3 regions of the Paenibacillus sp. FSL M7-0802 genome follow, and region 3 is predicted to be linked to each of the others. Evidence: predicted binding sites of a transcription regulator. Region 3 holds the regulator's gene; each other region holds the start of a gene.
The links. Region 3 encodes Rex, which represses fermentation and respiration genes when NADH is low (regulators of the CRP and FNR family bind a similar motif). Its sites were predicted from a motif close to TTGTGAAATATTTCACAA; they were not measured.

Region 1 (10,472 bases), 2.8 Mb from region 3:
ACATCAAATCCGGTAAAAAATGTTCATCATAGCTCTATATGCTGGCCCACTGATCACTTTCGGATGTGTGTTCGTTTTATTATAAAAGCAAAGGGTCCAAAAACCCGCGACAGATTTTTGAACCCTTCTATTTATTGTTCCTGATTATAGTTCTTCATAGGACTTGGGGTCCTGACCCCATATCCGCCCATCCTCACTGCTAAATGCCGAAATCACGTTCATTTCCTCTGGAGACAACTCAAAATCAAAAATATCCAAATTCTCCGTCTGGTGTTTTAAAGAAGAGGCCTTAGGGATCGGGATCGCTCCAAGTTGGATATGCCAACGTAAAATCGCTTGTGTAGTCGTTTTACCATGAGCAGCAGCAATTTCCCCAATCTTTTCATTCTCCAGTATGCTGTGACCACGCCCCAAGGGGCTCCACGATTCGGTCACGATGCCCTGTTCAGCATCTTTCGTACGCTGGTGCTCCTGATTAAACAATGGATGCAATTCAACTTGATTGATGCTCGGGGCGACACCTGTTTCCCGAATTAAACGTTCATTATGCTCGGGCAGAAAATTGCAGACCCCGATGGAACGAATATAGCCCCTTTTCTTCGCCTCAATCAACGCCTGCCAGGCTTCAACATATCGATCAATTTGGGGATTCGGCCAATGGATCAGATAAAGATCATAATAGTCCAGACCTCCTCTATATAATGACTCTTCGATCGTTACAATGGCTTCTTGGTAAGCATGTCGGCGACCCGGTAGTTTGGAGCAAATCAACAATTCCTCTCTGGGCACAGAGCTCTGCCGGACCGCTTTCCCGACAGCCCCCTCATTTTCATAGTTGAACGCTGTGTCGATCAGACGGTAACCTGCATCAATTGCGCCGGTAATCGCCTGTACTCCATCTGCACCCTTAAATCCAACAGTCCCAAATCCAATGACGGGCACTTTAGTGCCATCATTCAATACCTTCTCCGGAATTTGATGGTTCATATTAACAGCCTCCTTTACTATTCTCATATACCATAACACCTCTTTAATCCTCAGGCAAAATATAGAAATTCATTTCGTTCCCTATATATGTATATACACACTAGCTTGTAAATTCTCTACCAAGTTCTCTGTGTGCTAAATCAAAAAGCGCCTGATCCCCATTGAAATCATACTTGAAGTCAAAGGGGTCAGGCACTTGTATACCACTACCAGATCATATATTCCACTTCATGCTTGATGGCTTGGTTGTCCAACATAAAGTTGAAGTGTCTGTGTTTTTATTTCAAGCCTTTCCATACCCAGTTCTCTACCTCTGGTAAATCAATACCCTCTTCGCGAATGAATTGATGATGTTTCTTAACCGTAGCATCCATTTCATCCACAATGTTGGTATACTTCTCAGCGTCAGGTAAGCTTAGAACAGCTTCCTTCACTAGATCGAAGCGATCCATCTGATTCAATACGCGCATATCAAATGGTGTCGTAATATCGCCATTCTCACGGTAACCATGTACATGCAAGTTATGGTTGTGACGATCAAAGAACAGATCTTTGATCAGACCTTCGTAACCATGGAAAGCGAAAACAACTGGCTTGTCTTTTGTGAAAAAATGATCAAACTCGGCGTCGGATAATCCACGCGGGTCTAGTTTTTGACTTCTCAGTTTCAGCAAATCTACCACGTTGATGTACCGAATCTTCAAGTCAGGCAGTTTTTCATGCAAAATGGAAATCGCAGCTAAACTTTCAATAGTTGGCTCTGTACCAGCAGAAGCAATGACAAGGTCAGGTTCCCCACCTTGATCTGTACTTGCCCAATCAATAATCTTCAACCCTTTGTCCACCAATTCTTTCGCTTCATCAGCACTAAACCATTGTGGACGTGGGTGTTTAGACGAAACAATCAAATTGATCTTTTGACGGTCATTTAAAATGGTGTCGAAAACAGCCAACAATGAATTGGCATCCGCTGGCAGATACTCCCGAATAAATTCTGGTTTTTTATCAGCCAAATGACCTAACAAACCTGGATCTTGGTGTGTATACCCATTATGATCCTGTTGGAACACTGTTGAGGTTGCTACGACATTCAATGATGGGATATCTGCACGCCATCCTTGATCCGTTGCTTTACGCAGCCACTTAAAGTGTTGGGTGATCATCGAGTCAACCACACGCAGGAAGGCTTCGTAACTTGCAAAGAAACCATGACGACCTGTTAATACATAACCTTCCAGCAATCCTTCAGCTTGGTGTTCGGATAATTGAGAATCAATTACGCGGCCATAGGATGATAAGAATTCATCATTAGGTTCAATAATTTGGTCCATCCATTGGCGTTTGGTTACTTCAAAAACAGGAGCCAAGCGGTTAGACATCGTTTCATCCGGTCCGAAGATTCTGAAATTACGATTTTCTTCATTTAAAAGAACCACATCTTTAACGTATTTCCCTAAAACCGACATATCTTGCGCAATCACTTTACCAGGTACGGAATTATCCAGCGCATAGTTACGGAAATCCGGTAATTTCAAGTCTTTAATGAGGTTACCCGCATTCGCAACAGGGTTCATTCCCATACGTTTATCGCCTGTAGGCAGAATTTCAGCAAGCTCAGAGTTTAAACGACCGTTTTCGTCGAACAATTCCTCTGGTCTATAGCTATTCAGCCATTCTAACAAAGCAGGTGCGTGTTGCATATTCTTTTGATCAACCGGAATTGGAACCTGATGGGCACGGAATGAATTTTCATTCGGCACGTTGTCCCATTCCTTTGGACCCGTCCAGCCTTTAGGTGAACGGAAGACAATCATCGGCCACGCCGGACGAGTAAGGTCATTATTTTCACGCGCATTCTTTTGAATAGCTTCAATCTTCTCGATGGCCGTATCCAATACTTTCGCCATTTCTGGATGCATGTGATCCGGATTTTCACCTTCAACAAAGAACGGTTCCCAACCCAAACCTTTAAAGTATGAGGTCAATTCTTCTTTCGATTGACGAGACATAATCGTTGGGTTACTAATCTTAAAGCCATTCAAGTGCAAGATTGGTAGCACTGCACCATCTGTGATGGGATTGATAAATCTGTTAGAGAACCACGAAGCGGCTAATGGACCCGTTTCAGCTTCGCCATCACCAATAACAACAGCCGAAATTAGATCAGGATTATCCAAAATGGCACCTACACCATGAGAAAGGGAGTAGCCTAATTCTCCACCTTCATGGATAGATCCAGGTGTTTCAGGAGCAGCGTGTGAAGCAATACCGCCAGGGAAAGAGAATTGTTTGAACAATTTCTTCATACCTGGGATATCTTGCGTAATTTGTGGATAGATTTCAGTGTAACTACCATCCAGATAAGAATTTGAAACCATAACCTGGCCGCCGTGACCAGGACCTTCAATATAAAGCATGCTCAAATCATATTTATTAATAACACGATTTAGATGTGCATAAATAAAGTTTTGACCCGGAATTGTGCCCCAGTGTCCAATAGGCTTAACTTTCACATCTGAATCTTTTAAAGGCTCTCTCAACAAAGGATTATCTTTTAAATAAAGCTGACCTACCGAAATGTAGTTCGTTGCACGCCAATATGCATCAAGTTTTTCCAAATATGTTTTAGATGAATAATCTGCTAACACGGGTGATAATGACATTGTGTCCACTCCCTAAGTAGTTTTGTTTGTAATTTATTTCCGGAAATTTCATCTACATGTACATCATAACGCTACCCCAATTTAATTCAACCTTTTTCACAAGTGATACGGTCCAATTTTGTGAAATTTTGAACATACTATGAAATATAAATTAAAAAGACAGTAAAAAAGCTCTTACATTAAAATATATAGAAGTATAAACCAATAAAATTTGTAATAAACGAGGTAATTGCAGGCTTCAATCCTTTTTTCAAAACCATAAAAAAAAGACCGGAGAATTCCCCAGTCTTATCATTAGTGAACCGATACAAAGGTATTAAATTTCAAATATTTGTAATGAAATCGCATATGAGAAAACTCAAATGGCGTACCGTTATCTAAAAAGAACACACCTTCCATAATACCTACAGGCTCATTTTCATTTAAATGTAGCAGCTTTTGATCATTCTCTTGAGACGGTTCTGCAAAAATGGATAAAAAAGATTTGGTGACGGCCAAGTTCCGCGAGTCTTCCAAATAATTAAAAATGGACCCCTCGATAATTGTCTGATTTAAATTCTGGACAATTTTAATGGGGATATAGCCCGTTTCAATCATAAAAGGATCATCATCAAACAGACGTAAGCGAACAATTTTGTAAACAAAATCATGAGTCTCCAAGAACAAATCGCGCTGTAACTCTTCTGTTGGCGGAATGACCTCAAAACTCAATACTTTGATCTTAGGCTTTTTACCATGCATTTGAAAATTATCAGTGACCCCTAGATTAGAGCCTTCGTAGTTAAAGATAGATTCATTTCTTATGTATAATGGATTAATAAATGTCCCGGAACCTTGTTTTTTGAAAATAATTCCGACATTCTCCATTTTAGTCAGAGCACGTTTAATTGAACTACGACTAACCTGGTAAGTCTCACTAAGACTACGTTCATCTGGCAATCTCATATCTGCAAACTTTCCCGCAAAGATTTTCATCTTGAGATCGTCAATAATTTGCTTATAGACAAATTGTGTCATATAGTACTCCTCTTTCAGGTCTTCTATAACTCTATATAGTTTACCATAACTTGCCCATTTCATCTCATGTTTGTTTCTGTTTGCTGAGCAGGCTTTCAGCGGATAGGAAGCGCCGTCGCTTTTACTTTACATCTCTATGCATAATACCATGATTACACATATATAACACCACTGAACGTACCTGCAAAACAGCAGAAAATACAGAGCCCCCACCTTAGCATCAGTAATAAGACCAAGCCTGTTTCGAGCCTTGAGGGATGTTTGACTAGACCAGGCTAAAATCCTTGAATACATTGTTATTATTCATCTTGTTCAAACGTTTTCTAATAAGAATGGTGGGGGGGAGATCATATTGGCTATCCGCTACAGCGTCATCATTCCAACCTATAATCGAGCCCAGCAATTGTTGCTCACACTCGCTTCATTTGAGACACAAACCTATCCAAAGCAACTATTCGAAGTCATTGTAGCTGATGACGGTTCTACAGACGGAACGAAAGAAATGGTCGAAGGCTTCAAAGCATCCTATCCTCTTATCTATGTGTCACATCAGGAACAACGCGGTCGATCTGCCGTTCGAAATTTGGGACTGCGCCGTGCAAAAGGGCTATACATCATCTTCTGCGACGCTGACTTTGTAGTATTACCGGAATTCATTAGGATCGTGAGCCGTTATCACCGTAAATATCCCAAGTCCGTGCTCTCAGGCATTCCTCACTCATGGGACGATGCTTTTACCCATTATTACCCTGACTTTTCTCCTGAAGAAAAAGAACAATGTCGCAACATACTTACGCAGTCCAACTTATGGAATGCTGACTATGAAGCAGCGAACGAAATTACTCCGATCATAACGCCTGAAGATATCCTTCATCAAACGGGTGCACTGTCTAAAGTAGTTAGTCCCACAAGAGTCCCCCCCAATACGCAGAAACAATTTGCCACAACGGATGTCGCTCCCTGGATGCTGCTGGTTACTCGTTGTGTAGCCATCAGACGCAGCCACTTGATTCGTATTGGAGGTTTCAATGAACGGTTTGTGCTGTATGGACTCGAAGACTGGGACCTTGGCTATAGACTGCATCGCTTGAAGATCCCTTTTTATTGCATCAAAGAGGTGGTCGGATATCATCAGGAACATCCAACCTATCTTAGAGGTAACGTTTTAAATACAGAAAATCTGAGAATCATGTATGAAACTTACGGATTCAATGACTCCTCGTTAAATTTATTTGCCCTTATCCCTCCATCCGAGGATTTTGAGACCTACAAAAATACGTTGCGGGTATTGCGCAGGGGATTCCGCTCTAGGTTAACACGCTCATCAGCACTGTTATTAAGAAGAACATTACGCATTGCAGCCAAACAGTTCTACGATCAAAGCCATACTCATGCATACAAAAAATCATTACACTTGATAAAAAAGAAAGCAGAGAACCGGAAAAGTCGAGTCGCTCACGTGTTACGAGAAATGCTGGTGAAGTCTGAAAAGCTGGTGGAATAATAGTTACTCATTTACAGCGTACAAAATCGTATGTATTGCATCCTCCTTACGGGATAAAAAAACTCCTCCATAAAGGTGCGAGCCCAACTTGGCAAGCAGCTTTATGGAGGAGGAGTCGCCATGTCCGGAGATAACGACAAGAATTGTCGTTACTAGTTTACTATTCCTCTGATAGTCCAGCATGCTTTCTGATTATTCATTACATATGAGTTTTACCAACTGCTAAGAACTCAATATTTTAATGCTATCATCGCACCAGTTAATTAAACTGCTAAACTGACTTTTACCATAGCTCATTGTGATCATCCAATATTTGTGATTATGGTCTTTATGCTCTACGTTGATAAGCCAACGTTCAAGTTCTTCAAAAATATGCAAGCTTTCCACTAGCTTTTCTTTATACTCCTGTATGTGCTTTATAATCGTTTCAGGCGAAGAATTCCCGCCAAAAAACACCCTCAACAGCAGCTCATTTTTTTTAAGCATCACCACATGCTCCATGGGCTGAGAAAGCCAGTCTGACAACGTCTGCCTTCCCTGATCGGTAATGCTGTAGAGTTTCTTGTCAGGCTTTCCTTTCTGTCGAATAACCTCGACTGCAATATCTTTTCGATCCAGTAGCTCTGCCAGGCTGGGATAGATCTGACCATAGTTCTCATTCCAAAAGTAACTAGTGCTTTGCTCCATATGTTGCTTTATATCATAACCGGTATGAGGACCCAGACTCAGAATGCCTAATACCGCAAACATTGTATTGGTTTTTCCTGACTGTCTCGCCATTATATATTGTGCCTCCTGTTACCTCTAGCAAATCTCCGTAGTATGTCATGCTTTCATTAGACTAGACATAATTATAGCCCATTTAAACTAGCTTCACATCTCTCTATATATTATTTAAATATATATTATTATAATAATTAGTGTTGACAGGGGTTTATCATCGTTTTATATTAACGATATCAACAAAATACCAATGAGCTTGCCAAGCTGAAGCCTTGGATACAGATATCATAAAGAATTCCAAGACATCGCTTGGTTAAATCTTAATAAGGAGATATCAGACCATGACCATGATCAGTGTAAATTATCCCGCAGGCCGCATAACGCTTGAACAGCGCCGTCTTTTGGCAGAAGGTTTGACGGATGCAGTTCTCGTTCCAGAGGTAGGTCAATATTGTCCGCCAGCAAGAGAAGGGTTTCAGGTCCATTTCAACGAACGTCCAATAGATTACATGGCAATTGGTGGGCAATTGCTGTCGGATCAGCCAGAACGTGATGTAATTACTGTCAATGTTCTGGTGATGGATGGTGACTGGCCTAACGACGTTCGCAAAAAAGTGCTTGAGAATATTCTTGGCAGTTTGACTAAAGTACTTGGTGTACCGGAACCATCCCCAACTTGGTGGGTATCCTTCCAGGTCATTGAAGAAGGCAGCTGGGGTTCTCGCGGCAGCGTGCTCTCCATTCTAGACCTGCTGGATTCAGGAGTCTTTACTGAGGAGAAAATTAAGGCTATCAAGCAAAATATTACACGGTAATGCGTGGAATTTGGCATTTCTAAAGATTGGAGGAGCATTCATATCTTGTCGGCTAGAGGATACGGGAAACACCGGGAAATCTCCTGACGTGGTGGCTAAGGCAAGTTACAAACCGGCAACTGACGTCTTAAACCTTCTGCGGTATCCAGTAGGAGAACCATCCAAAAGGTTATATCTTTAGCAGTAACAAGCTTATAACTTAGCACAGTGTAATATGTCCATATGTCCAAACGAAAGAACACCCATAAGGGTGTTCTTCATTTTTCCAAAGAAACATCCTGCAGTTTACGTAATCTTAATGGCTAGCCAAATCATGCTCCAAAGCTTGAAGAGAAAGGCTATCCCTCGTACTGCCTCCCTCTCCCGGTCTCATATCAAAAATACGATCGACAAATCGATTGACATCCAGCAGCATTGCTTTTCGTTCCTCCAAGGTTACACGCGGCACCGAGTAAAGAAGCTTAATCTCGGCATCCGAAAACTTGGCGAACCCAAACAAATTATCGTTAGCCGCGTAGAGCATATCTTTCTGACGTGATATGCGAATATAATCTTCTGAAGATCCTGTTGTAAAAATCGAGTAGGCTCTCTTGCCCTCAAGCCCATATACACCATCAGAAGAGCGTATGAGTCCTGTTGTGAACACTCTATCTATATATCCTTTAATAACAGCGGGAAATCCGCCCCACCATACCGGTGAAATAATAATCAAGGCATCTGCCCACAATAAATCCTCCTGTTCTTTTACTATCTCCTCTGGCAATACGTTAGTGACCTTAGCCTCTAAATCCTTTAAGCCTGCCGTCGGATTAAATGACATTTGAATTAAGTCTTTTACCTTAACATTCGCCCCTCGTACGTTTAAATGAGCGATCACCTGCTCCAAAATCGCTTTGTTAAAGCTCTTAGCATAAGGGTGACCGTATAAAATATTAATGTTCATCTTCTTCGCCCCCAGAATATTTTCAGATGGCTTGTCAAAGCTTTAATGCTAATGTAATGTTAAGCCAATGGTATCGAAACAACAAGTAGGCATATTTATAGTATATACTATCAAAAATCATACTAATTGATTTCATAGGACTTTCTGGAATACAAACGATGAGGAGATGGCACAAATGAGTGAAAATCTGAATTATTTTACAGATTGCCCCTTAACAAAGGTTCAGAAAATCATTGGCGGCAAATGGAAAATAGTGATTTTATGGTTTCTGTCCCGTGGTACCCGAAGATTCGGTGAAATTAAACGCGCCTTTCCTGATATCACACAAGCGATGTTAACCAAGCAGCTAAGAGAATTAGAAGAAGACGGGTTTGTGCATCGCGAAATATTCAGAGAAATCCCTCCCCGGGTTGAATACTCGCTAACAGCTCACGGAGCAAATTTCGTCCCCATATTGCGCAGTATGTATGATTGGGGGGAGGTTCATCTGGAGCACTCGAAAATTAGATGCGTTGAAAAATAGCGATTAAATATACATCCCTTCCTGCCTAGCGTGATCAGACTTTCATCCCTATGTTATAAGTCCATACCAAGTGCATAATGAAAACCCACTATGACCAATTTTGTCAAAGTGGGTTTAATCCTGTTGATATTCATCTTGTCATGTTTATATTCAGTCATGTACCGTTTTTCTAAACCTGGCAGTTCCCATCAACGTGGCTTCACCTTTTCCTCTGGAGGTAAAACAGCTGCCGTTTCGTTTACTGTTGTTTTCCAGTTAATGTTCTCACTTCAATAGGATGCAGATTCGCCTCAATTTGAGCCCGCTGCGGTTCATACCACTCTGGCAGCATTAATTTCTGCCCCAAAGATTCAGCAGGTTCATTATTAGCAAATCCCGGTGGATCTGTAGCAATTTCAAATAGTATGCCGCCCGCTTCTCTGAAATATATCGCATTAAAATATTGGCGGTCTATGATTGGAGTCGGCTGATAGCCATAATGCTGGACTGCGCTTCTCCATTCTTCATGTTGTTCGAAATCTTTTGCACGCCATGCAATGTGATGTACCGTGCCTGCTCCACCAAAGCCTAGACCCATTTTGGCGAGCGGAACATCTACGATGTTGCCGATTTCTCCTACGGACTGATAACGGGCATATTCGGCGTCTTCAGCGATTTTCGTAAATCCGAGTATGCTCTCCAATGCATCCATCGTTTTCTGTGGGTTAACGCTAAATAGCACAGCACCTCCAAACCCCTTAATTGCTTGATCAGCCGAAATGCCACCGTAAGACCAAGTACTATTCGCTCCCGCTTCACGTTCAACAAGCTCAAGTCGTAAGCCCTCATTATCCTCGAATTGAAGATATTGTTCAGAAAAACGGCTCGTTTTCGTAACTTGAATATCAAAGCTTTCTAAACGATGCCGCCAAAAATCAAGTGAACCTGGTGGGACCACATACGAGGTTATGCCCACCTGGCCACCTCCGATTCGCCCTTTGGGAGTTCCTGGTGCAGGAAAAAAAGTAATGATCGTTCCAGGACTTCCTGCCTCGTCACCAAAGTACAAGTGGTAAACCTCAGGAGCATCGAAGTTGATTGTTTTCTTCACTAACCGAAGTCCCAGGACGCCGGCATAGAAGTCGACATTTTCCTGTGGATTACCGGCAAAAGCTGTAATATGATGGATACCTGTAGTTTGCAGTGACATATGAAACCCTCCTTTAATCGTAAGAACCTTTATTTTTTGTTGTTGATGACTTTAATGACCTAAACATCATGTTTTATCTAAGTAATGCGTCGATAGAATATGAACCTG
Region 2 (10,472 bases), 160 kb from region 3:
TTACCACCCAATTTTCCTGTATCCTCGCAGACTACAGGCTTCACCGGTCACATCTGACCGCCCATTAACGCTGGAACACGCCTCCCCCTTACGATTGCCTCCCAAGCACTAATAACTGAGGCAAATACGCTCGAAAAAGGTTCCTCCAGGACCATATTCAGGCTTCGCTCCAGACCGGTTTGCAGCTAACCCCGGCTCTCTGTACTGGGCGTTTTACCCTACTCATCCCTTCGCAGGAAAACAATATTAACCAAAATATAACCAAATCCGCATAGCGCTGTCAAGTCAGACCCTTTTCAGAGTGGGTAGCCAAACGATCTTCGCTAGACCTATCTGTTCCCTTTTTTGCAGGAGGGACCAAATCTACGCCGCCCGGATGAAAGGGATGGCACTTGGCTATACGCTTAGCAGCAAGCCATGAACCTTTGAGCGCACCATGCATCTCTACCGCCTCCAACGCGTACGCCGAACACGTTGGATAGAATCGGCAGGTAGCCGGCTTTAACGGTGAAATATAGGAACGATAAAACTTAATCGGAGCCTGTACCACTCTGCGTGTGGTGATTTTCATTTCAGTAGCCCCCGTGGCTGTGAGTGTGACTGCTCGTCTGTCTGAATCCCCCATCCGAATTACTGTCAGTATGCCCATTCTTCTGTTGACAATCTTTGCAATAACCAAAAATTTCAAACTTGTGCTCGACGATTTGGAATTGATCCGTTGTATCCGTCATTTGCATTGGGCAAAAAGAAATCGGTAATGTTTTCTGACAGCTCAAGCAAATCATATGGTGATGGTGATGATGCTCATTACAGCTCACCTTGAACTTCATTCCATCCTCAAAAGATACCTGTTCCAGTACACCCAATTCCTGCATTACACGCAGATTACGATAAACCGTATCAAAACTAAGTCCACTGTACTTCTTACCCATATATTCATAAACGTCTTTGGGGGACAGATACCCTTCATTCTCGGAAAATAACGTGGCCAACGTCTTGCGCTGATCTGTAATACGCAGCCCCTGAGCGGACATTGTTGCAATAATTTCATCCTTTGTCAGCATGCGTTTCACCCTCCCCTGTCTGTAGTTTCAGGTTTTCTGATGCAGGCTTAGGCTTGCATCTATTTATTATACCACGATTAAAGTCAATATTATAAGAGATATTCGTATCTATACATAAGAAAAAGACGCTCTCCGGCGCTACGATTAAATTCGCAGCAGGAGAACGCCTATATTCTGCAAGTGACATCGACTTTTAAACGGTGAATGACGAGACCCAAGGTCTAAGCCGGTAAACAGCACCGGTTAATTCATATTAATTTTTAATAGCTGGTAAAGGCATGACTACTACGGAAACTGGCAAGTTACTTCCTGCAGCAGCAGTGAAATACATCTCTACACTTTCCTCGATATGCCCTGTGCGATACAGCACACTCATCTCATTTGGAGCCCATACCGCGCCGTTCGTCGGGATACCCACAACCTGATTGTTTACCATCGCATAACCGGAATATTCGCCTCCACGCGGGTTGAAGGTAATCAGTGAATACGGCGCTACATGATCCAATTTAACTTTATATACAACACCAAAATTACCGGCATTGGAAGCAGAAGAGCCATCCAGACCGTCCGTACCAATCAGGTTCGGATCTACCTTATTATCACCAAGAACGATACGTTGAGCTGTTTTACCAACCTCTTCGGTATAATTGAGCGAGATATCAGCATTAGCGTACGTTCCACGGTTGTGAATTCCGTCTTTCGGAAGTTTTGCCAGCGTGGGCAGTACGGTCATAGGATCTGCATTCGCATCCACCATAATGACCGTATATTGGATTGGTTGATCCGTGTATAGATCGGACAATAGAGAAATGACCTGCTTTTGCTTCATTTTTTTCTCGTTCAAATCCTGCAAAATAATACGGCTTTCACCCGGATTCAGAACTGTACTAGAACGCTTGCTTCCATCTATCATAGATTGAAAATATTTTTGAATTGAAACTTTACCCGCAGCCGTGGCAAAATCAGATGGACCGGCAAAACCGGAATTTTCGACATTTATATTGGCAGGAGTGATATTGTTGTTGGTCGCAATCACGTACATCTTCACATCTCTCCCCGTTTCATTGACATGATGGACGAGTATGCGCGTGCTGCCTGATCCGGTTTCCTGATACACAATTCCGTCCTGAAATACACGTTCCGGGCTGTTAGCACGGATCAAAAGACGCGGTGAAGATGTACTAGTCAAAGGAATGGTAGCCATGGTAGGCACCTGACTGCCGTCTACTGTATATTTATCACCATATGGTGTGAAGATTTTATTGAAATCATCTTCGTTGTACAGCAATTCATTCGTAATTTTAATTGTTTCACTTTTGGTACCTGTTGCGCCGTGCTTATCAGTCACGGTGAGTGTGATTGTTACATCACCTGGTTGGAAGAAGGCAAGTTTCTTATTCTCCCAATCACGCTTAGTGATAGCATTCTCATCATCTGTACTCAGGTCGGTAATGGTGATTTTCTCACCCATTTTGTACTCTTTTTTATCAGTTGTAAACAGAGCCACTGGCGGCTGATTTGGTGGTCTTACTGTAAGTGTAACTGAGTAAGGATCACTCCAGTTCCCAGCAGAGTCAAGAACAGAATAGGTAACTACATATGTACCTGGCTCCTGAAATACGTCCTGCTTCCCTTCCCAACGTTGGTTCACAATCGGAAGACCTGTAGGAGAAGATTCCTTCGTCAAATACGTAACTTGGGTTTCGCCCGCATAGATATCTTTTTGTTGAACCGTGAAGGAAGCTTTAGGCTTCTGATTCAAATCCATGATAACTTGTTTAGTCGTATTATTCACAGTATAAGGAATATTTAAGGCCTGTGTAATCGAGGTCAATGGCACCATAAATACGTTCTTTTGCTGAAAAGCCGGTCCCTTCATTTGTCTGGCTTCACCGTTAACCGTATAAACCTTGCTGTCTGTTTTGAAGCGCATGACATTTGTTCCTTGTGTGATTACGGTTTCTTTGGTGGCAGTGTCATAACTAAACTGCAATCCGACACGGCTGACAAGAGAACGGATAGCTACATAGGAAACTCCGTCCTTAACAGTCATCGGCTGAGTTGCTGTGTACACCTGTCCGTTTTGTTCCATTTTCGCGCTGTTTAAGTACAAAATCAATTGATTAGCACCCATGGATGTTGGAGCTCCACCAGGATTGGTGATAATTCCGTCTCCACCGTATACATCATTGGAAACGTTCGATCCGTTGGTTGTATCCGTAGGCAGGCCAGTCAATGGATCATTGGATACGCCTGTGTTATTAGGTGTAACCGTGTCATTTTGTGTGCTAGTTCCATCTTGATCTCCGATGCTATTCTGAACGCCTGAATCAGCAACATTGGCCTGAGCCTGCTGTGCGCTAACCGAATCGGTGGATTGAACGGTTGTTGATGCTGCTTCTGCTCCTACAGGGGCTACTGCGGCCACCTGAGCCACCGCAAGGGCGGTGAGCATGGTCCATTTCTTGAAATTCATTGTCTGTCTCCTTCTATCACCAAATTATTATCATTCCCGTAAAAAGTCATACTATTAGACGCGTCAGTTGTTAAAAAGTTTCTGGAAATTTTGCTGATCATGAAAAAAAGGGAACTTTCTCCTGTGACTGCAAAAAATTCAACAACAAAAAACCGCCGCCCATCTGACCTGATGTGGCGGCGGCTTCATTACTAGGAAATAGCTTTTGAACCATTTACATTATGATGGACGACAGACAGCATTCTTTCCTGCAGTCTCCAGACGACCCTCTTCAATGAGTCGGTAAGCACGTTGAACTTCTTCATCTGTAGGAGATGGAACTCCCTCCAACGGATACTCCTTACCGAGCATTTCCCACTTGTAAACACCCATTTGATGGTAAGGTAATATTTCGAATTTCTCGACTCCGTTCAACGTTCCGATAAACCGTCCCAAATTCAATAAATCTTGCTCGTCATCATGAATACCCGGTACAAATACGTGTCTAATCCACATTTTGCGCCCTTGCTCAGACAACCAGCGAGCCGTACTTAGCATACGGTCATTAGACTTGCCTGTAAGCTTAATATGCTTATCATTGTCAATATGCTTAATATCCAGTAGCACCAAGTCTGTTACGTCCAGCAGTTCATGGATACGGCCCGCGTCATTAAAGCCGTTACTGTCCAGTGTCGTGTGCAAATTCCACCGACGTTTCACTTCTTTGAACAGCTCTGCGACAAAATGAGCTTGCAGCGTCGGTTCTCCACCGGATACGGTCAATCCGCCTCCTGAAGAACGGTAATAGGCTAAATACGGCTCAATCTCAGCCAATACCTCCTCCAACGTCATCGGATTACCTTCATTCAAGGCCCAAGTGTCCGGGTTATGGCAATATTGACATTTCAACAAGCATCCTTGCATAAAGAGCACGAAGCGGATGCCGGGACCATCGACGGTCCCGAAGGTTTCCAATGAGTGTATGTGACCTTTCAACATGTTGCATCATCCTTCCCGCATCCGCTATGCGTGCGTCATTGTAATACTTATTTACATTGTACCGTGGAAAGTACGGTTAATAACATCCAATTGTTGTTCACGAGTCAGCTTGATAAAGTTAACGGCATAGCCGGAAACACGAATCGTCAGCTGTGGATAGTTTTCTGGGTGCTCCATTGCATCCAACAGTTGTTCACGAGCAAACACATTGACATTCAGATGATGTGCGTGGCTTCCAAAGTAGCCATCCATCATCGAAACAAGGTTTGTTTTGCGTGTTTCTTCTTCTTTACCCAGTGCTTTAGGCACGATGGAGAAGGTGTTCGAGATACCATCTAGACTGTGTTCATAAGGCAATTTGGCTACGGAACTCAGAGATGCCAAAGCACCTTTTTTATCACGGCCGTGCATTGGGTTTGCCCCTGGTGCAAACGGTTCGCCTGCTTTACGTCCATCCGGTGTTGTACCTGTTTTCTTACCGTACACTACGTTGGAAGTAATAGTCAGTACAGATTGAGTAGGAACCGCATTACGATAAGCTTTATGCTTGCGAATCATGCTCATGAAGCTTTCTACCAGTTCCACAGCGATGTTATCTACACGGTCATCGTTGTTACCGTAGCAAGGGTATTCGCCTTCGATTTCAAAGTCAACAGCAATCCCTTTTTCGTTACGGATTGGTTTAACTTTTGCAAATTTAATGGCACTCAAGGAGTCGGTAGCAACTGACAGACCCGCAATACCACAAGCCATGGTGCGGAGAATATCACGATCATGCAACGCCATTTCAATGCGTTCATAGCTATATTTATCATGCATGTAGTGAATAACATTCAAAGTGTTCATGTACAGTTTTGCCAACCATTCCATCATAGGTTTAAAGCGGCTCAACACTTCTTCATATTCCAGAACTTCGCCTGTAATGGCTGGGAATTCAGGCCCTACTTGGGCGCCAGATTTTTCATCTTTACCACCGTTAATTGCATACAGCAGAGCTTTAGCCAAGTTGGCACGAGCACCAAAGAATTGCATTTGTTTACCGATTTTCATTGCCGATACACAACAAGCAATACCATAATCGTCTCCATAAATCGGACGCATCAGATCGTCATTCTCGTACTGAATGGAGCTAGTTTCAATAGAAACTTTCGCACAATATTTTTTGAAGCCTTCAGGCAATTTTTCCGACCACAGTACAGTCAGATTCGGCTCCGGTGCAGGTCCCAGATTGTAGAGGGTGTGCAGGAAACGGAAGCTGTTTTTAGTTACCCGAGTTTCTCCAGTTACGGACATACCACCAATGGACTCAGTAACCCAAGTTGGATCTCCACTGAACAGTTCATTATAGTCAGGTGTGCGCAAGAACTTAACAATACGCAATTTCATAACAAAATGATCGACCAGTTCTTGAGCTTGTTCTTCTGTCATTGTACCCTCTTCCATATCACGTTGAGAGTAAATATCAAGGAAGGAAGATACACGTCCTAAGGACATTGCTGCACCATTTTGTTCTTTGATTGCTGCAAGATATCCAAAATATACCCATTGGAAAGCTTCTTTCGCATTGTTAGCAGGTTTTGAGATATCAAAACCGTGTTCAGCAGCCATTTGTTTCAGTTCATTCAAAGCACGAATTTGTTCGGAAATTTCCTCACGCAGACGAATTACGTCTTCTTCCATGGAATCAACTTCAAGGCTTTTCAGTTGCAGTTTTTTATCTTGGATCAAGAAGTCTGCACCATACAAAGCTACACGACGATAGTCACCGATAATACGACCACGACCGTATGCATCTGGGAGACCAGTAATGATACCAGCTTTACGAGCTGCTCTCATTTCATCTGTATAAGCGTCAAATACACCTTGGTTGTGAGTTTTACGAATATGAGTGAAGATATCAATGATACTTTCCGGTACTTCAAAACCATAGGCTTTGCAAGCGTCGATCATCATCCGAATTCCACCAAACGGCTGCAAAGAGCGTTTGAATGGAGCATCTGTTTGTACACCGACAATTTGCTCTTTATCCCGGTCTAGATAACCCGGTTTATGTGAAATAATAGTGGATGGCGTATTCACGTCTACATCAAGCACGCCGCCGTTTGCCAACTCTTTTTTGGTAAGATCGGATACAATATCCCACAATGCAGTTGTGTTGGCGGTAGGACCAACCAAAAATTCTTCATTGCCAACATAAGGTAAGATATTAGTTTCAATAAAATCGTTGACGTTGACTTCTTTAGTCCATTTGCCTTTTTTAAAACCTCTCCAGCCAGATTGTTGCTCTTGTAATTCTCTCTCAATCACCGACATGTAAATCCCTCCAAATTGTTTGGTCTTCCGGACTTGTGATTTTTTTCACGATAAAGCTATTTCTTGAGCCCGGCCTGTTCACCGATGCCTTACGCTCAGTGTCGGGACCTTTCTTACACCCTTATTGTAGAATAATGATAGAGTGTAGTATGTGATAAAAATCACAATATGAGTGATTTTTATCACTTTATTTTCCCTAGCTTCACGCCTATATCCTTAGCCTTGCCGTTCACCTCCCTTCCCAAACCAACAGGCCCTCTATATAGAGAGCCTGCATCGGTATTGAACGAGAAAATGCTTTTTCACAAGCCTCTTCGTACCTATTATATTATTGGTCAAAACGTCCGTAGAAGGCATTGCGATAGACATCAGCCAACTCAGTAACCAGCGGCAACTTCGGATTCGCAGTTGTACATTGATCTTCAAATGCGCGGTCAGCTAGATAGTCTACACGTGATTCGAAATCCTTCGCATCGAAACCGATTTGTTGGAACGATTCCTCGATACCGAGTGTTTTGTTCATCTTACGGATTGCTTCGATCAAGCTGTTAACCCCTTCTTCGGTGGTGCGTGCAGGCAGTCCCAGTATGCGCGCGATTTCTGCATAACGCTCATCCGCAACAAAGTGCGAATATTTAGGGAACGAAGCAAATTTTGTCGGTTTTTTCGCATTATAGCGAATAACGTGCGGCAGCAAAATGGCATTCGTGCGGCCATGCGCTGTATGGTATTGTCCACCCCATTTATGTGCAAGACTGTGGTTAATACCCAAGAATGCATTAGCAAACGCCATACCAGCAAGTGTGGAAGCATTATGCATTTTTTCACGAGCCAGCTTATCACCGATCAGAGCCGATTGTTCTAGGTATTGGAATACCAATTGAATGGCTTTAATTGCCAGACCATCTGTGTAATCATTAGCCATTACGGACACGTAAGCCTCGATAGCATGTGTCAGAACGTCCATACCTGTGTCCGCTACAGCTGTTTTAGGCAGCGAATATACAAACACTGGGTCAATAATTGCCACATCAGGAGTCAACTCATAGTCAGCCAGCGGGTACTTCGTGTTACCCAGGTTTTTGTCCGTAATTACTGCAAACGATGTAACTTCGGAACCTGTACCCGAGGTTGTAGGGATAGCTACAAATTGTGCTTTTTGGCCCAGACGTGGGTACTTGTAAATCCGTTTACGGATATCCATGAATTTTTGTTTTAAGTTATTGAAATCAGTATCTGGATATTCATAGAACATCCACATGCCTTTAGCCGCATCCATTGGCGAACCGCCGCCCAGTGCGATGATGCAATCCGGTTGGAAACGTCTCATCATTTCTGTACCACGTTCTACCGTAACTGTCGATGGATCTGGCTCTACTTCAGAGAACACTTCGATAGCTACCGGTGTTTGGCGTTGATGCAGATAATGAATAACACGATCCACATATCCCAGTTTTACCATCATAGGGTCCGTGATAATGGCTACACGTGTGATATCAGGCATTTTAGCAAGATACTGTGTCGAATTTTTTTCAAAATAGATTTTGGAAGGTACTTTGAACCATTGCATATTCACCGTCCGTTTCGCCACCCTTTTCACATTAATCAAATTGACTGCCGATACGTTCGACGAAGTCGAGTTACGACCGTACGAACCGCAACCGAGTGTCAACGAAGGAAGATTGGTGTTGTAAATGTCGCCAATCGCACCATGTGTGGAAGGTGCATTTACAATGATACGTCCTGTTTGCAGACGGTTTGCGAAGCGGGCGATAACGTCCTCATCGTTCGAATGAATAGCGGACGAGTGGCCCATGCCCCCGAATTCCACGACTTCAGCAGCGCGTTGAATACCTTGTTCCGCATTTTTTACTTTATAGCAAGCCAATACAGGACTCAATTTTTCCGCAGACAATGGGAATTTTGTTCCTACCCCTTCAATCTCAGCGACCAAAATTTTAGTTCCTGCTGGTACTGTGATACCACTCATTTCAGCAATTTTCACAGCAGACTGCCCGACGATTGCTGGGTTCACTGCACATTTCTCGACATTCATAGCTCCTTGAGTGAGCTTAGCTGCTTCTTCTTTATTTACAAAATAGCAGCCGTTAGCGATCATCAATTTTTTCACTTGTTCGAAGATTGGCTCTTCGATAATAACCGCTTGCTCGGAAGCACAAATCATACCGTTGTCAAAAGATTTAGAGAGGATAAGATCGTTCACGGCCTGCTTGATGTCTGCTGTTTTTTCAATAAAGCAAGGCACGTTACCTGGGCCTACACCCAGAGCAGGTTTACCGCAGCTATATGCCGCCTTAACCATGCCTGATCCACCAGTTGCCAGAATCAGAGCCACATCCGGGTGATTCATGAGTGAATTTGTCTTATCCATCGATGGAGCTTCAATCCATTGAATACAATCAGCTGGAGCACCATGTTTGACGGCTGCTTCGAGCAAGACGCGGGCTGCTTCCGCACTACACGATTGAGCAGATGGATGGAAACCGAAAATGATTGGGTTACGTGTTTTAATGGCAATCAACGCTTTGAACATCGTAGTCGAAGTCGGGTTTGTCACTGGAGTGATCCCCATGATAATGCCGACTGGCTCTGCTATCTTTTGAAAACTGTCAAAATCATTGTCTTCAATGACACCGACGGTTTTTTCATTTTTGATACTATGATAGACATATTCTGTTGCAAACATGTTTTTGGTGATTTTGTCCTCGTACACACCGCGTCCTGTTTCTTCAACAGCCAACTTCGCCAGGTACATGTGTTTATCCATCCCTGCGAGTGCCATAGCTTGTACGATTTCGTCAATCTGTTCCTGATTCATACTCATGAAAGCTTGCTGTGCCCGGTTCCCCCGGTCAATCAGCGTTTGAATATACTGCTCTGCGCTTTGCTCTTTTTGGATAACCTCGTTTTTAACAGCCATTTCCCTCATCCTCCTGTTATCTCGTGTACTATCTCTTGTTCACGCACTGATCGTAACACAGCTTTTCAAGATATATTGTGATTTTTTTCACAATCTATTTAAAATTTTATTTTATGAAGTGAATTAAATCACAAAGTTTGGAATTCTGCCACTTTTACCCCCTCTTCTTGCCCCAAAAACGCATTGCGCAGGTATATAATGAATTTGAATTGATCAAGTTGCAGATAAAAAACATAGGATACAAAGGGGAAATGGACGATGAGAAACCCTACAAATGTAATGGAAGCCCGCGGCAACACCTGTTGCTTCTCGGAGGCCAGCTTCAACCGGTTGCAAGTGATGATGAAAGATCGAGTTATGCCAGAAAGCTCGCATCTGTTCTGGGAAGGAGATACAGCGGATAAGCTGTTTTATATTAAGCGCGGACGCGTGAAAGTAACCAAAACAACGGATGAGGGTAAGGAACTTATTCTATATATGTATCAAAGCGGCGATCTTGTTGGTCAAGCCGATCCATTTTTCGGTACTAAGCATTCCTTTTCTGCTGAGGTTCTGGAAGACAGTGATATTGGCGTAATCGATCATACAGATCTGGAGCTACTTATTTGCCAGCATTGTGATTTTGCGATTGACTTTATGAAATGGATGGGTTCGCATCATCGCATTACTCAGACTAAGTTCCGCGATTTGATGATGTACG
Region 3 (10,472 bases):
ATACCTGCATGAAGGACATGCGAGCTTGATGCACAAGGCGCGTGAAATGGCAGATACGGTGGTGCTTAGCATTTTCGTAAATCCGATTCAATTTGGACCGAATGAAGATCTGGAAAGCTACCCCCGCGATGAAGCTCGTGATTTGGAGGTAGCACGGCGCGAGGGCGTGGATATTGTATTTTTGCCAACTGTAGCAGAAATGTATCCACAACCAACCCAAACCAAAATTCGTGTATCCGCTTTGACAGATCGCTTGTGCGGTGCCTCCCGTCCCGGCCATTTTGATGGTGTGACTACGGTGGTAGCCAAGCTTTTTAACATGATAGGTCCTGATTTGGCCTTTTTTGGAATGAAGGACGCGCAGCAGGTTGCTGTGCTCCAGCAGATGGTGACTGATCTCAATATGAACGTGACTATCGTACCTTGTCCCATCGTCAGAGAGGCGGATGGTTTGGCCCTCAGCTCCCGTAATGTGTATTTAAGTGCAGAACAGCGCGAGCAGGCGTTGGTGCTGTCCCAGTCACTGCGTAAGGTGCAAGAAGTGAGCGAAGATATTGTAACAAACACAATTACGATTCGTCAGCTACATCAAATGGTGGAGTCCACCATTACTTCCTCTCCTTTAGCAGACATTGATTACATTGAAATATTAACTTTTCCCGGTCTGGAGCCCCTTCTTCCCGAGCAACGGCTATGTGATGTTCAGGAAGACGTCATCGTAGCGCTGGCTGTGAAATTTGGCAATACCCGACTGATTGACAATATAAGAATACAGAAGGCGGAGGTGCTTTCCCATGTTTAGAACCATGATGAAATCCAAAATTCACCGCGCTACCGTTACGGAAGCTAACCTGAACTATGTGGGGAGTATCACTATAGATGAAGATCTCATGGAGACATCGGATCTGTTGGAGAATGAAAAGGTTCAAATTGTAAACAATAACAATGGAGCTCGACTGGAAACCTATGTTATCCCCGGACCGCGTGGGAGCGGAGTGATCTGTCTCAACGGTGCGGCAGCCCGTTTGGTGCAGCCTGGTGATACAGTCATTATTATTTCCTATGCTTCCATGTCGAATGAAGAGGCCAAAACATACAAACCAACAGTGGTATTTGTTGATGAACATAATAAACCAGCCCAAACGATGAACAAAGAAGTGCACGCGACGATCATGTAATGAATGGGAGTGCGGATGAAACCCGTCTTTTAAGCGAAAAATGTGAGTGTATTAATCCATCTTTCATAAGGGCGGGATGCACATGTTCCAGCATGTATTCGCAGAAATGAACAGCATGTTAGATGATATCGTGAAGCATTACCCATCAGCCCAGGGCTCCCGCAGGCAGGAGCTGCTACAGCACTGGAGTCTGCTGCGGAGAATGAGTGACGGAATTATGGATGAGTGGCTGGCCTTTGAGGAAAAAATGGTTTGCTTGCGTGCGGCCGGATTTTCCGCAGAGACCGATATGTCTGACACTGAGCTGCCTGAAAAAGAGCTGCCAGCTTTTAATCGGGGGCAAGGGTATTATCGATTACTTATGTACCCTGAGGCGATCCAACAATTTGAGCAGGTACTACAGCATTTTCCGAACAGCTGGCAGAGTCGCATGTATATGGGAATGGCCTATTTTCAACTAGATGATCCAGCAGAGGCTGTATGCCATTTTCAGAAGGTGCTGGACCTGACTGAGCAGGCAGGACTAAAGGCGGTCATCTATAATGCGCTAGGCTGTCTGTTGGCAAAGCAGGCTGACGTAGAGGAGGCGCAAAAATGTTTTGCTCTCGCACATCAGTTCGATCCTGCGTTACCCGAGCCGCTGCACAATATGGAAGCCTGTTTGTCCGGTACCGAAATGCTTCGATACGACAGCTCCATGATGACCTGGATGTAGTTGTCAGACACCGAGTAAGACGATGCATGCCCACCTCCTCAGGCGGCGTGTGCATCGTCTTTTTTGGCTGTCTTAATTTCCAAACAGGCGATCTTCTGCTATGCTAATATATAGAGTTATTATTTTTGTAAGTGTCATAAGAAAGGATTAAGCCCGAATGAAATTTGCGGTATTGGATTTTGAAACGACAGGCACCCAGTCCGCGGATGACATCATTCAAGTCGGACTTGCAATTATAGATCATGATAACAGCATTTCCCGTGTTTACGGCTCTTATGTGAACCCTGGCAGATCTATTCCACCTTTTATCACTGGATTGACCGGAATTACAGACGATGACGTCAAGGATGCTCCTGCACTTGAAGAAATGATGATGGAGCTCGTGCCTATGCTGGACGATGTTGTGCTGGTCGGTCATAATGTGGCGTTTGATTTTAATTTTTTGCAAAACGCTCTGGATCGGTGCGGATATTTGCCGTTTAGCGGAAGAATCTTGGATACAATGGATTTTCTGAAAATTATGTTTCCATCGCTATCTTCGTATCAGTTAGGTTTTGTGTCTTCTGAGTTCGGGCTGGCGCATGATCGCCCTCACCAAGCAGACAGCGACGCGTTGGCTACGGCTGAGGTGTTTTTAAAGTGTCTGGGTGAGCTTCAAGCATTACCTCTGATAACGATACAGCGGCTTAGTGATTTGTTTGCAGAGGAAGACAGTGACCTTGGATGGTTTCTTGATGGGGTGCGTGAAGAGAAAGAGCTTGATCCTATTCAGGATTTGGAGGGACATCAGTTTTTTCGTCAGCTTGCGCTAAAAGTGGAAGATTGGACGGAGCTAGCTGCACCGCGTAGAGAAGATGACCCGAATCCACTTTCAGGTGTTTCCTTTGAGGAGTACATGGATGATGTGCGGGACAATTTGCGTTCATCCTTGAGCCAATATGAGGAGCGCGAGGCGCAGATACAGATGATTGAGGGTGTAAATCAGGCACTGAGTGAAGACAAGCATCTGCTGATCGAAGCAGGTACAGGAACAGGAAAGTCTCTCGGTTATTTGCTCCCATCGCTGTATCACAGTGTAAAAAAAGGACAGCGCGTTATGGTAAGTACACATACGATCAACCTGCAGGAGCAATTACGCGAGCGCGACATTCCTATGCTGACCAAGGTGATTCCGTTTCCGTTCCGGGCTGCTATTTTCAAGGGTCGGGGACATTATTTGTGTCTGCGTAAGTTTGAACATAAAATAAACAGAAGAGACTTCGCGACACCGAAGGAAGACTTAATTACAGCGGCTCAGATGATCGTCTGGTTGACGCTAACAGAAACCGGTGATGATGAAGAACTGAATCTGAGCAACCGTGGAGGAGATTTCTGGGAAACGGTGGCGAGTGATTCAGAGTCCTGTCTTGGTCGTTCTTGTCCATGGTTCCGCAAATGCTATTATCATCGTGCACGCCATGAAGCAGGAATAGCGGATGTCGTTATTACGAATCACTCTAAGTTGTTCACAGACGTCAAAGCCAGTCACCAGTTGTTGCCGAGCTATGAACATCTGGTGATTGATGAAGCCCATCACCTAGAGGAAGTAGCTGGTAAGCACCTAGGTATGCATATGAAATATTTCACACTCGTGCATACACTGACGCGACTGTTCAAAGACAGCAAGAATGGACAACTGCCTTCACTTCGTCAACAGTTGGCGAAATCGGGGCACGAGAAGTCGGCGGATTGGGCCTCAACCATCGACCAGCTGTATCCGCTCGTGTTAGAGGTTAAGGAAACTTGGGACCTGCTAAGCGACAAGCTGTTTGGCATGTTGCCAGAGCGAAGCGATGCGACACCGGGTGAAACAGGACAGTTTTCTTCCCGTCTCAAACCTTCGGCCAAGCCTGCAAAGTGGGATCAGGCGGGGGCTTTGGAAAATCAGCTATATGTAACGATGAGCGAAATTTTGCGCAAGGGCGACAAGCTGATGCTGGACGTCAAGGAAGAACATGACGATTATGCGGCAGATAGCCTTATTACAGATATCACGGGTCTGCTCAAGGATTTGGCGGGAATCCGAGAAAATTTGCGCTTTTTTATCCGACTCGATGATGAAACAACCGTATACTGGCTCGAAGCGAGTGGGCAATTCCGTAGTAAATCATTGCAATTTTATGCGGTGCCCGTCGATGTGAGCCGCCAGTTGAAAGAAATGTTTTTTGACAAAAAAAGAAGCATTATTCTGACGTCTGCTACCTTATCGGTAGATAAGTCGTTTCAGTACATGATCGATCAGCTCGGCTTGCAGGAGGCCGCAGATCAAGAGCGGCTGATGACTTCGCAGCTCCCGTCACCCTTTAATTACAGGGATCAGGTGTTGCTGGTCATTCCACGGGATTTCCCAAGTGTGAAGGGCAGTGTAGGAGATGCACATTTTGTAGATATGCTCGTTAGCTCTCTAGGAGCGACTGCTCAGGCGACGCGGGGGAGAATGCTCGTTCTGTTTACTTCCTATCGGATGCTCCGGCAAGTGTATGAGCCGCTCAAAGAGGCCTTAGCATCCAGCGAAATTACTGTGCTGGGACAAGGTGTGGACAGTGGGAGTCGCAGCAAGCTAACCCGCCGTTTTCAGGAAGCCAAAGCTTCTGTATTGCTGGGAACCAGCAGCTTCTGGGAAGGCGTCGATATTCCAGGAAAGGCTCTGACTTGTCTGGCCATTGTTCGCTTGCCGTTTCAACCGCCGAATCACCCGTTGCTGGAGGCAAAAAGCGAGCTGCTTCAGCAGCAGAAGAAGAATCCATTTATGAAGCTGTCTGTACCACAAGCGGTCATTCGCTTCAAACAGGGATTTGGTCGGTTAGTACGTACAGCGAGCGACCACGGGGTCGTTATCGTTTACGATACGCGTGTGATCGAATCCTATTACGGAAAGCACTTTTTGTACTCGTTACCGGGACCAAAAATGGAGCATATGCCATCGGAGCAAATGGTGCCCCGCATCGCCGAATGGCTCCAATCCGCCCCGGAGACAGAGGCATAACGGACGGACACTAAGTATGTTCGTTACAATTAGGGGGAGCAAGTATGAAATCAGATAAAATTTCAGAGGCTGTCGTACGGAGGTTACCCGTATATTTACGTTATCTGAATGCACTTCACAAACGGGAGGTGGCTACGGTCTCTTCTCAAGAGTTGGGACAGAGGCTAGATTTGAACCCGGCCCAAATCCGTAAAGATCTCGCCTATTTTGGAGATTTTGGTCGGAAGGGTATCGGTTATGATGTTTCTTATCTAATTGAGAAAATACGCCATATCCTGAAAATCGACCAGCAAATTAATGTCGTATTGGTCGGTGCGGGTAATCTGGGGCAAGCCCTTTCGAATTATAACGCTTATTTAAAAGACAATATGAAGATTGTCGCAGTATTTGATGCGTTTCCGGATAAGGTAGGGACCAAGATCAATACATTGGTCGTTCAACCGATGGATGAACTGGAAGCGACTGTGAAAGAAAAAAACATTCGAATCGGGATTATTACCGTACCTGATTTTGAAGCACAGCACGTGGCTGACAGGCTTATTGAGAGCGGAATTGGAGCGATCCTGAACTTTGCACCGACTACTCTCAAGGCACCGGCCAACATTCGGATTCATGCCACAGACTTTACAACTGATTTGCTTAGCCTCGCTTATTATTTGGAGGACGGAAAGGAAGAAACACAATATGACAGTGAATAAATGGATGATTAAAAACGGCTCTTTTGCCGTAAATGGATCAGAAGCTGGGGTAGTCCATGGTTTTATGATTGTGGAGGATAGCCGTATTACTTATATTGGCGAAACTTTGCCTGCGGGTGAGGAAGAGACGGAAGCGATCGATGGTAAGGGGCTATTGTTTTTACCTGGTCTGATTAATACTCATGGTCATGCGGCGATGTCTCTGCTGCGTGGGCATGGAGATGACTTGGCACTTCAAGTATGGCTTCAGGAGAAAATGTGGCCTATGGAAGCCAAGTTTACATCTACGGACGTGTACTGGGGTACGTCCTTGTCTGTGCTGGAAATGCTGAAAGGTGGAACAACGACCTTCCTGGATATGTACGATCATATGGATGAGGTGGCTCGTGTAGCTGAAGAGTCAGGTATTCGTGCAAGTCTGATGCGTGGAGCAATTGGACTTTGCTCGGAAGAAGAACAGCGAATCAAGCTGGCTGAGGCCGTGACTTTTGCGCGTAACTGGCATGGTAAAGCAGACGGGCGTATTACAACGATGATGTCTCCGCACGCGCCATACACATGTCCACCTGCGTTTATTGAAAAATTCGTACAAGCTGCGCATGATCTGGACTTGCCACTGCATACGCACATGTCTGAGACGATCGCCGAAGTGGAGCAAAACGTACGCGACTACGGTTTGCGTCCAGTTGCACACTTAGATAAGCTTGGCTTTTTCTCCCGTCCTTCGCTTGTTGCCCATGGCGTTCATTTGAACGACGAAGAAATAGCTTTACTGGCTGAACGTGGTGTAGCGGTTTCACATAATCCTGGTAGCAACTTGAAGCTGGCAAGTGGTGTGGCCAGAGTGCCTGAATTGCTGCGTGCAGGGGTTACTGTTTCTCTCGGAACGGATGGTCCTGCCAGCAATAATAACCTGGATATGTTCGAGGAAATGCGTCTGGCGGCACTTATTCACAAGGGTGTATCCGGTGACCCTACGGCAGTTCCTGCAAGTGAAGCGCTGCGTCTGGCAACAGAATACGGTGCAAAGTCGATTGGTTTAAAAGAAGTAGGAGCGTTGGCAGCAGGCAACAAGGCTGACTTTATCGCGTTGGATCTGAATCAGGCACATTTCTTGCCGCGTACAGATCTTATTTCCCATGCGGTATACTCTGCAAGCGCCAAGGACGTGGCTCATGTGTGGGTAGACGGTCGCCAGGTTGTGAAAAACGGCGAATGCCTGACTATGGACGAGGAACGTATCAAACATGAGGCACAAGCCGCCTTTGAAGGGCTGCTGTCGCGCTAATTTAGGTGTCACATCCCCTTAGAGAGGAAGCACAGGTTTGAAAAATAAGAAAAAATGGATAGCGGTCGCCATTTTGGCCGTGATACTGATCCTGGTCAGCATTTTCTGGTATTATTCCTATGTTACTCAAGACCAGGTGGCTGAGAAAAATGCCGCTATCATTAAGGCCAAGCAATCAGGTGGTCTGGTTAGCACGACTCAAACATGGAAGTCTGTGTGGGATCAGGTATATTGGGTGGTTCAAGGGAAAAATGCACAGAATGAAAATATAATGGTGTGGGTTCCTTTTCAAAAAGTGGAAGGACAACCTAACGTACCTGTCGCAGATAATAGCGGTGTTCACACCGAGTTGCTGAAGAACGGAGTCGATGAGCAAAAAATGACGGCAATAATTCAGCAGCAGCTTCCAGGTGCAAAAATTGTAAGGCTTCAGCCGAGTGTGTTCAATGGCGAATATGTGTGGCAGTTGTTTTACGATGATGGAAGTCATCATTACTACACCTTTTATCGTTTCTCAGATGGGGTAGCGACGGGTGTGAAATATACTTTGCCCAATAACTGAGCTGGTGTGAGGATTGGCAAATGTTGAATGAATGACTAGTAAATGATTAAAAACTCAAGAAAAAGACGTAAATACGACAAAAATCGTATTTACGTCTTTTAGTTTTGCTATGCCGTAAAGCTGGCTGAAAGCCAGTGAAGCATCTTTACCTATCCATCTTCTCTCCTAGGTCAAATTCATCTTTATGGCGGGCAACAGCGATCGTAAGATCAAATCCTACACGCAGCGTCTCGCCTCCACCATAACCAAAGATTTTGCCTCATCACAACTCCTCCACACATTGCCTTCGATATTAGATATACGTTATGATATACTATATTTTATAAGTGATAGACAAAAATGATAGAAAAAAGAATTGCTGATCACTATAAGATCATGCAATTTGGTTGTTTGTTGACATTCGTCCCGTTTCTTCTGAGTTTTACATTTTGAGAGGAGGATGTTGTTTGAAATTGCGTGCAGTTCCTATCGTTGTGGCGGCAGTTTTGGCAGCTTTGCTGCTATTTGGGGGATGGTTCATTTACCGTCAGGTTACAATGCAAAGTCCTCTGGAAAAACTGGTATCTCAATATCCAGGCGTGACAAGCGCTCAAATAGATATTAAACAGGATCAGGTTGTATTGAAACTAGATCTCAAACCGCAGGCGGATGTGGCCAAATTGGTCGATGTGGTTAAGCAAAAAGGACAATCCATCATTGGCAGCCGCACCATTAAGTTGGATATCGCAGATCGTTCCAATTCAGCACTGAATCAATGGTGGTCTGAGGCTATGTTTCCTGTGGCCGAAGCGATGGAAAATAAAAAGTATACTCAAATTTCATCTACAGTTGAGCAGATGAAAAAGAAAAAGACGGGTATCAAAGCTGATACCGATATGGATTCGAACAATGTCTATATCCGACTCAGCGAAGGTAAAGCGACCAAGTTTATCGTTTTGCCACGTCAATCTCAGCAAATGGGGGTATGGCCTAATGCCTAGATGGATTAAGGAAATATTAATCGGCATTGTGCCGGTAACCATTATATTTCTCGTTTTTATTGGGGTAAATATTATCCCTCTTCTGGTTGCTGGCGTGATGTTCAGCGGCTTGTTAATGCTTATGCATGCGCGTGGCGGTTTGGCCGTAGGTGCTGGGCAAGAGCGTAAACGTAAAAAAAATGGTCCGGACAAGCTGACTTTTGAGGAAATCGGTGGGCAAGAAAGCGCTAAGCAGGAACTGCGCGAGGCCCTGGATTTTTTGAATCGACATGATGAAATTTCCAAGTTTGGTATCCGTCCATTAAAAGGCGTTTTGCTCACTGGTCCTCCGGGAACAGGAAAAACGCTGATGGCGAAGGCAGCGGCACACTACACTAATTCTGTATTTGTTGCAGCCTCAGGTAGTGAATTTGTTGAAATGTACGTTGGTGTTGGAGCGGGTCGTGTCCGTGAGTTGTTTCGGGAGGCGCGTACTCGTGCAGCCAAGGAAAAGAAGGAAAATGCAATTATTTTTATTGACGAAATCGATGTAATTGGTGGTAAACGTGAGGGTGGACAGCAACGAGAATATGATCAGACTTTGAATCAGTTACTGACAGAAATGGATGGTATTTATTCCGCAGATACACCGCGGATTTTGATCATTGCGGCAACAAACCGTAAAGAAATGCTGGACAGCGCCTTAACGCGTCCAGGGCGTTTTGATCGTCATATTCAAGTGGATCTGCCTGACAAGAAGGGCCGTCTTCATATTCTAAAAATTCATGCCAAAAACAAACCGATTCAGGAAGATGCAAATCTGGACAAAATTGCTGAGGAATCTTACGGGTTTTCCGGCGCACAGCTGGAGAGCGTGATGAATGAAGCAGCAATCTATGCGATGAGACAGGATCAGAAAATGATTGCGCAGAAGCATCTGTCGATGGCAATTGACAAAGTGATGATGGGTGAAAAGACAGACCGAGAATCGACCTTGGAAGAGAAAAAACGTGTAGCGATTCATGAACTAGGACATGCTATTATGGCCGAAATTGTTCGTCCCGGTAGCGTAAGCCAGGTAGCACTTAGCCCTCGTGGGAAAGCGCTTGGCTATGTGCGCCACAATCCACAGCAAGAGCATTATTTATACACCAAGCAGTTCCTGGAGGAGCAAATTATGATCTCGCTCGCAGGGGCTACGGCGGAAGAAATGTACTATGGCGGTCGCAGTACCGGCTCAAGTAATGATTTTGAGCAGGCGCTGAACATCGTCCATACGATGATGACTTCCGGTTTGACTTCACTTGGCATTATTAACATGGAAATGGTAACCAAAGAAGAACTCATGCGGGAAAATGGCGAGATAATGGCTGACCTGCATACCCGAACTTTGGAGCTGCTGGAAAAGCATCGTCCTGTGTTCGACAACTCACTTGACATCCTGATGAAGGAAGAAACTCTGTCTGGAGACCAATTTAGATGTCAATTTAGTGAAAATGCTTTATTACCAGCATAATTTTTTATGCTGGTTATTTTTTTTTACTTTTAGTCCGTGCTAAGATATTATTATCTATTGGGACATAAACATGTATTTTTCGACAAAGAAGGATACAATATATGAGAGTGACCAGGAAAGGGTGGAGTAAAGAATCATGCAATTTAAAAAAATCGGCGTCATCGGCGGCGGCACCATGGGACAGGGGATTTCTGAAATGCTCGCGTCCAAAGGAATCGATGTGCTGCTGGTAGAGCAGACACCAGAGAAACTAGACTACGCCTACAATATGATTGAAACGAGTCTGGACAAACAACTGGAAAAGTGGGCAATTACTCAAGCTGAGAAAAAATTGATCTTATCCCGTATTCAAAAAGTAATCCATTTAGCGGAGCTCGGCAGCTGTGATATGGTCATTGAGACTATTACAGAGAATCTGGACGAGAAGAAAGCAGTGTTCCAAGAGCTAGACCATGTGTGTCCAAGCAATATTATTCTTGCAAGTAATACATCCACGCTGAGCCTGACCGAGCTTGCTAGCTCGACCAAGTA

Region 1: MHB54_RS11940 (phosphoketolase family protein) is a predicted target of Rex. The motif match lies at 3,769-3,786, and genes of this name have one in related genera.
Region 2: pflB (formate C-acetyltransferase) is a predicted target of Rex. The motif match lies at 6,865-6,882, and genes of this name have one in related genera.

The regions. Positions count from the first base shown of each region.
Region 1 covers NZ_JBBOSD010000001.1:2,560,754-2,571,225, forward strand. Annotated here, with positions in the region: gene MHB54_RS11935 (aldo/keto reductase) at 145-987, opposite strand; gene MHB54_RS11940 (phosphoketolase family protein) at 1,266-3,650, opposite strand; gene MHB54_RS11945 (GntR family transcriptional regulator) at 3,945-4,667, opposite strand; gene MHB54_RS11950 (glycosyltransferase family 2 protein) at 5,020-6,171, shown strand; gene MHB54_RS11955 (PadR family transcriptional regulator) at 6,394-6,951, opposite strand; gene MHB54_RS11960 (tautomerase family protein) at 7,236-7,709, shown strand; gene MHB54_RS11965 (NAD(P)H-dependent oxidoreductase) at 8,005-8,652, opposite strand; gene MHB54_RS11970 (winged helix-turn-helix transcriptional regulator) at 8,828-9,175, shown strand; gene MHB54_RS11975 (ring-cleaving dioxygenase) at 9,414-10,364, opposite strand; gene MHB54_RS11980 (DoxX family protein) at 10,438-10,472, opposite strand, start outside.
Region 2 covers NZ_JBBOSD010000001.1:5,209,722-5,220,193, reverse strand. Annotated here, with positions in the region: gene yidD (membrane protein insertion efficiency factor YidD) at 281-571, opposite strand; gene MHB54_RS23755 (Fur family transcriptional regulator) at 573-1,064, opposite strand; gene MHB54_RS23750 (copper amine oxidase N-terminal domain-containing protein) at 1,318-3,540, opposite strand; gene pflA (pyruvate formate-lyase-activating protein) at 3,760-4,518, opposite strand; gene pflB (formate C-acetyltransferase) at 4,570-6,831, opposite strand; gene adhE (bifunctional acetaldehyde-CoA/alcohol dehydrogenase) at 7,160-9,772, opposite strand; gene MHB54_RS23730 (Crp/Fnr family transcriptional regulator) at 10,031-10,472, shown strand, end outside.
Region 3 covers NZ_JBBOSD010000001.1:5,367,047-5,377,518, forward strand. Annotated here, with positions in the region: gene panC (pantoate--beta-alanine ligase) at 1-802, shown strand, start outside; gene panD (aspartate 1-decarboxylase) at 795-1,178, shown strand; gene MHB54_RS24550 (tetratricopeptide repeat protein) at 1,261-1,893, shown strand; gene dinG (ATP-dependent DNA helicase DinG) at 2,051-4,918, shown strand; gene MHB54_RS24560 (redox-sensing transcriptional repressor Rex) at 4,963-5,616, shown strand; gene MHB54_RS24565 (amidohydrolase) at 5,603-6,904, shown strand; gene MHB54_RS24570 (cell wall elongation regulator TseB-like domain-containing protein) at 6,942-7,466, shown strand; gene MHB54_RS24575 (hypothetical protein) at 7,913-8,446, shown strand; gene MHB54_RS24580 (AAA family ATPase) at 8,439-9,941, shown strand; gene MHB54_RS24585 (3-hydroxyacyl-CoA dehydrogenase family protein) at 10,078-10,472, shown strand, end outside.